2 regions of the Mesorhizobium sp. WSM4887 genome follow, and region 2 is predicted to be linked to the other one. Evidence: predicted binding sites of a transcription regulator. Region 2 holds the regulator's gene; the other holds the start of a gene.
The links. The regulator PhoB, encoded in region 2, activates phosphate uptake and scavenging genes when phosphate is short. The targets are predictions, from matches to a motif close to TGTCATNNANCTGTCAT.

Region 1: a site for PhoB is predicted at 1,646-1,662, ahead of P9230_RS12990 (LTA synthase family protein). Genes of this name have one in related genera too.

The regions. Positions count from the first base shown of each region.
Region 1 is NZ_JARTVP010000002.1:970,990-974,398, forward strand. It holds gene fabG (3-oxoacyl-[acyl-carrier-protein] reductase) at 1-186, opposite strand, end outside; gene fabD (ACP S-malonyltransferase) at 494-1,435, opposite strand; gene P9230_RS12990 (LTA synthase family protein) at 1,693-3,409, shown strand, end outside.
Region 2 is NZ_JARTVP010000003.1:223,700-227,108, forward strand. It holds gene pstA (phosphate ABC transporter permease PstA) at 1-192, shown strand, start outside; gene pstB (phosphate ABC transporter ATP-binding protein PstB) at 189-992, shown strand; gene phoU (phosphate signaling complex protein PhoU) at 1,013-1,717, shown strand; gene phoB (phosphate regulon transcriptional regulator PhoB) at 1,737-2,426, shown strand; gene P9230_RS14705 (ROK family transcriptional regulator) at 2,743-3,409, opposite strand, start outside.

The DNA of each region.
Region 1 (3,409 bases), on a different contig from region 2:
GGTCAGATCCGCCGGGAAGAGCTTTACGCGGTCGCCGAGCTCGTCGGCCAGCGTTTCCAGCTTCTCGACGCGGGTGCCGTGCAGGCCGACGATCGCGCCCTGGCTGTGCAGCACCCTGGCGATCGCCTCACCGATGCCTCCCGATGCACCGGTGACGAGCGCCTTACGGCCGGTCAGTTCGAACATTGCTTCAACCTCATTCTTCCGGACGCCCCGCGAGCGACCCTCGTTCCGCATTTTGTCATGTTGTCCAGGCCATATCAGAAGTTCTCGGCGCTCACGACCGATTCTTCACCAAGCCTCGATCCGCTCCAGCACTTCCGCAGCCCAGTAATAGTCCTCGAGATCTTCGAGTCCACGTTCAACGAAGTCACGCAGGTATTCGGCTTTGCTTCGATCAGTCATCGCCACGAGATCGTCGAGGCGATGCTCGACTTCGGGAGAAAGACGGATGGAAGTAGGAATGCCGCACCTGCCAGCAAGAGTTTCCCGTTTATCCTAAAGTTGCCAGCGCCGCCTCGACTTCCGCGGCCGCGCCGATGGCGCCGGTCGCGATATCGCGGTTGATGCGTCGCGCCAAGCCCGACAGCACCTTGCCGGCGCCAACCTCGTAAAGCGTCGCGACACCTTTGGCGCCGAACCATTCCACCGTCTCGCGCCAGCGCACGCGGGCGACGACCTGCTCGACCAAGCGGCGGGCAATCTCATCCGGGTCGCTGGTCGGCGTGACCGAAACATTTGAGACGATGGGAACCACCGGCGCGCTTTTCGCGACCCCGCCCAGCGCCTCGCGCATGATATCGGCGGCTGGCGTCATCAATGCCGAGTGAAAAGGTGCCGAGACCTGCAGCATCAGCGCCCGCTTGGCACCCTTTTCCGCGCAGAGCTTCGCCGCCAGTTCGACGGCCGCCTTGGCGCCGGAAATCACCAGTTGGCCACCGCCATTGTCGTTGGCGATCTGACAGACAGAGCCTTGTGCCGCTTCGGCGCAGGCGGCTTCGACATCAGCCTGCTCCAGCCCGATGATGGCAGCCATGGCGCCCTCGCCCGCCGGCACCGCCGCCTGCATGGCGTTGCCGCGGGTGCGCAGCAGTCGCGCGGCATCGGCCACCGAAACGAAGCCGGCTGCGGCAAGCGCCGAATATTCGCCGAGGGAATGGCCTGCGACATAAGCCACCTTGTCCTTCAGCGAAAAACCGCGGGATTCCAGCGCCCTTACGGCCGCCAGCGACACCGCCATCAGCGCCGGCTGGGCATTGGCCGTCAGCGTCAGCGTTTCTTCCGGCCCTTCCCAGATCAGCTTCGACAGTTTCTCGCCGAGCGCCTCATCGACTTCCTCGAAGACGCGGCGCGCCTCGGGAAAGGCATCGGCGAGGTCCTTGCCCATGCCGACGGCCTGGCTGCCCTGTCCCGGAAAGGTGAATGCGACGGCCATGTTAGCGTCTCCAGCGGCTGGTTTTTCCCTGCCTCTGGCGCAAGGCGGACGGCCAAGTCAAGCCCGCAAGCACCAGTTCAGCGGCTGTTCCAGCCGGGAGAACGGCCGAGTTCCCTGTTCTGAAAGGCTTTTTGGCGATCACACCTGATGAAAACCGCTCACGAATCGTTTGCTGGCTCTTCTTATTTCCGCTACAGGCGCTAGCTTTGTGTGACATTTCGATGACAGTGGCGTGACGCGAGTGGAAGACGCGTGACATGGGCCGGGGAAGCAAAGTGGCTAGGATCAGGAAAGGCGCGGCCAAACCCGCGCCGCAATTTTTGGAAGACGATCCGTCCACCGGCTATCTGCCGGGGCGCAGATGGCCGATTGTCCGCTACGGCCTGGCGACGCTGCTTGCCTCCGCCCTTCTGGTGTTCGCCATCGAATGGATCGTGCGCGGCGACTTCTTCGGCACCGTCGACTTCTTCCTGCAGCCCTTCAAGCCCGGCTGGACCACCATCATCGTCTTTTCGCTGGTGCTGATCGGGCTCGACGCCATTCTCGGCCGCAGCCATCAAAGCCTGATGATCGTCGCGCCGGTGACATTGGCATTGGCCTTTGTCGGTCACCAGAAATCGCACTATCTGGGCGATCCGCTCTACCCGACCGATTTCCTCTATGCCCGCCAGATCATGGCGCTGATGCCGCTTCTGGTGCGCGAGCGCCCCTGGACGGCCGTGCTGCTTGCGGCGGCGATCGTCGCCAGCCTCGCGCTGCTCGTCTATGGCTGGCGGCTCTGGCGCCGGCGTGTGCCGATCCTCAGCCGCAAGGGACGGCTGGCGCGCTTGACGCTTGCCGTGCCGCTGCTCGCCTTCTTCGTCTCGATCATGGACTACGCCACCTTCTCGTGGACGCGCGACAGGCTGCAGATCATCCCGATCATGTGGGACCAGAAGGAGAACTATGCCTCCAACGGCTTCGCGCTCGCCTTCGCGCTCAACGTGCCAATGGCGCATGTCTCGGCCCCGCCCGGCTATTCCGAGAAGACGATGGATGCGATCGCGCGTCCCGGGGTTGCCGCCTCGGTGCCGGACCAGAAGCCCGATATCATCGTGGTGATGAGCGAATCCTTCTGGGATCCGACGGAGCTTCCCGGCGTCAGCATCAAGCCCGACCCGATCCCGACGGTGCGCGCGCTGCGCTCAGGCTCGATGTTCTCGCCGGAATTCGGCGGCATGACCGCCAATATCGAGTTCGAGGCGCTGACCGGCTTCTCCAACGCCTTCCTGCCGGCGGGCTCGATTCCCTATCAGCAATATGTGCGCACGCCGACGCCGTCGCTGGCGACTTTCCTGAAGAGCGAAGGCTATAGGGCGCGCGCCATCCACCCGGGCACCAACTGGTTCTGGAACCGGGGCGCCGTCTACGCCGATTTCGGCTTCAGCGACTTCCGCTCGGAAGAGACGCTGCCGCCGATGGAGAAGCGCGGGCCGCTGGCCTCCGACGCGGCCATGACCGACGAGATCATGCGCGAGGCCGAGGCCAGCGACGGGCCGGTATTCCTGTTCGCGGTCAGCCTGCAGAACCACGGGCCCTACGAGCCCTACCGCTATTACAATCCGACACATAGCGTCGACGCGCCGATCAGCACGTGGGCGCGGGAATCGCTGCTCTCCTACGCCGAAGGCTCGGCCGACGCCGATCGCGGCCTGCAGCGCCTGATCGACTGGGCGAAGAAGCGCGAGCGGCCGACCATCATCGCCTTCTTCGGCGACCACTTGCCGCCGCTCGGCCCGGTGTATGTCGAGACCGGCTTCCTCAAGGACAATGTCGCGCCGCGCAAGGAGCCGACGCCCGAGGCGGCGCTCGAGCATCACGACACGCCGCTGATCATCTGGTCGAACCGCTCCGGTCCGGTCGAGAATCTGGGCTCGGTGAGCCCCGCCTTCCTGCCCTATCATATCCTGACTACGGCCGGGATCACCCACCCCT
Region 2 (3,409 bases):
AACAACCAGTTCTGGTCGAGCAATCTCAACGCGCCGATGGCCAGCCTGCCGGTGACCATCTTCCAGTTTGCGCTGAGCCCTTATGAGGAATGGCAGCAACTGGCCTGGACGGGCGCACTGATAATCACCCTGACGGTTCTCGGGCTGAGCATCTTCGCCCGCAGCCTTACCGGACGCAGAGAGGACAGATGAAACCGATGTTGTCCACCGACCTGAACGTAGGCGAGACGACCGCCGAGAAGGCCAAGATCGAGGTCAAGAACCTCAACTTCTACTATGGCCAGTCGAAGGCGCTGAAGGACATCAACCTGTCGCTGCCCGAGCGCAGCGTCACCGCCTTCATCGGACCTTCGGGCTGCGGAAAGTCGACGCTGCTGCGCGTGCTCAACCGCATCTACGAGCTCTACCCGAAGCAGAGCGCCGAAGGCCAGGTGCTGCTCGACGGCAAGAACATCCTCGACCGCTCGCAGGACCTCAACCTGCTCAGGACCAAGATCGGCATGGTGTTCCAGAAGCCGACGCCGTTCCCGATGTCGATCTACGAGAACATTGCCTTCGGCGTCAGGTTATATGAGAAGATCAGCAAGGCCGAGATGGACAATCGCGTCGAACAGGCGCTGAAGCGCGCCGCGCTGTGGAACGAGGTCAAGGACAAGCTCAACGCCAGCGGCCAGAGCCTTTCGGGCGGCCAGCAGCAGCGGCTCTGCATCGCCCGCACGGTGGCGGTGAAGCCGGAGGTCATCCTGCTGGACGAGCCGGCATCGGCGCTCGATCCGCTCTCGACCGCCAAGATCGAGGAGTTGATCGACGAGCTGCAGGCCGACTACACGATCGTGATCGTCACCCACAACATGCAGCAGGCGGCGCGCGTCTCGCGGCAGACGGCGTTCATGTATCTCGGCGAGCTGATCGAATTCGACCGGACCGAAAAGATTTTCACCTCGCCCCGCGAGAAGCGCACGCAGGACTACATCACCGGCCGCTTCGGCTGAGTTCATACGAGGACATAACCATGGCCCATACGGTCGCTTCCTTCGACGAGGATCTGAGGCAGATCAGCCAGCTCATCCGCGACATGGGCGATCTTGCCGGCTCGATGGTCGGCGCGTCGACCAAGGCTCTGCTGAATTCCGACAACGCGCTGGCGCAGCGCGTGGTCTCCGACGATGCCATCATGGACGCGCGCCAACGCGAGCTCGACCATCGCGCCATCACGCTGATTGCCAAACGCCAGCCGATGGCCGACGACCTGCGCAGCGTCGTTGGCGCCATCCGGATGGCCGGCGATCTCGAGCGCATCGGCGACCTTGCCAAGAACATCGCTAAGCGCGTCGGCTCGGTCGGCATCAGCGCCGCGCCGCGCGACCTTTCGCACTCCATCGATTCGATGGCGCAGCTGGTGCTGATCCAAGTGCAGGGCGTGATCGAGGAATACACGGCCGGCGACGCCACGGCGCTCGCCAAGCTCCGCAACGACGACGAGCGCATCGACGTCAAATACACCTCCGTCTTCCGCGAGCTCCTGACCTACATGATGGAGGATCCGCGCAACATCACGGCTTGCACGCATCTGTTGTTCTGCGCCAAGAATCTGGAGCGCATCGGCGACCACGTCACCAACATCGCCGAGAACGCCTACTATGTGCTGACCGGCACGCAATTGCCCGCGAATCGTCCTAAGCAGGACGAGACGACGATGTCGGCGCCGGCGGCCTGACAGCGAAGGTGCCTGCTATATGATCGCGCCACGCATCATGGTGGTGGAGGACGAGGAACCGCTGGGGGTGCTGCTCCGCTACAACCTCGAATCCGAGGGCTATCAGGTCGAGGTGGTGACCCGCGGCGACGAGGCCGAGATCCGCCTGCAGGAGAATGTGCCCGACCTTCTGGTGCTCGACTGGATGGTGCCGGCGGTGTCCGGCATCGAGCTTTGCCGGCGCCTCAGGATGCGGCCCGAGACCGAACGCCTGCCGATCATCATGCTGACCGCGCGCGGCGAGGAAAGCGACAGGGTGCGCGGCCTCTCGACCGGCGCCGACGACTATCTGGTCAAGCCGTTCTCGACGCCGGAATTCATGGCCAGGGTCAAGGCGCTGCTGCGCCGCGCCAAGCCGGAGGTGCTGTCCAGCGTGCTCAAGGTCGGCGACATCGTGCTCGATCGCGAATCGCATCGCGTCTACCGCAAGAAGAGCGAGATCCGGCTCGGCCCGACCGAGTTCAGGCTGCTGGAATTCATGATGCGGCATCCCGGCCGGGTGTTCTCGCGCAGCCAGCTGCTCGACAATGTATGGGGCGAGACGATCTATATCGACGAGCGCACCGTGGACGTGCATGTCGGACGCCTGCGCAAGGCGGTCAACAACGGCCGGATGCCGGACGTCATACGTACCATCCGTGGGGCGGGCTACGCGATCAGGGAAGATTAGATCCAGGGCACCGAAGGTCTGACGGGTTCTATCTGCGCTGGCGGGTTATCGAGACGCTGGTGCTTCGCCGTCCACGGGCGGAGCACGAAGCGTCGCGACGCGGCGCAGACCCGACGATCCACGCGACTTCCACGCGCCGCGGCGGTGCAGAAATTCTGCTCCGCTCATCCGACGATTGAGGTAATGGCATGGATTCCAGGGTCTCCGCGACGGAGCTTCGCTCCTGCTCCGCCCTGGAATGACGAAGCTGCGGGGCCTTCGCTAATCTCCGGCGTCTGCAGGACGCACAGAAGCCAACGATCGCTATCGAAGCTGCTCAGGCCACGTTCTTGCCCGCTCTTGCCTGCACGCCCGGGGCGAAAATCTCCTGGTCGACGAAGGTCAGCGCGCGCACGGCGCAGCCTTCGCGGATCAGCGGCAATTCGTTCGGCTCGGTATCGAAGGAGATCGAGTTTGAATGCTGGCCTCCGGCGGTCTGGCCGATCGCCTCGCGCAGCGCCGGCTCGATCAGGTCAAAGGCGGCGGCGCTGACGCCGACCATGGCGACCGGCGCCGGGTCGATCAGCGCGAACAGGCTGCCAAGGCCGAAGCCCAGCGCCTCGCCGGCCCGGCGATAGGCCTCGCGCTCCGGGCCATCCGTCTCGCGCGCCTTGGCGGCGAGCGCCCGCATGTCGGCGTCGCCGACATCGACCGGCTCGGCGTCCTCGCTCATCTTCATGGCGCTGCGCCAGATGGCGTAGTTGCCGGCATAGGCCTCGACGCAGCCGCGGCGTCCGCAACGGCAGAGCGCGCCGCCCGGACGATGGATCATGTGGCCGAACTCGCCGCCGGAAGAATGCGTGCCGGTGAACAGCTCGCCCTTCAGCACCAGGCCCATGCCGATGCCGTGCGAGAGCAGGATGGCGATGAAATTGTCGCGATAGCGGTGGGGATCGCGCCACTGCAGCGCCACCGCCATCATGTTGCAGTCGTTTTCCATGGTG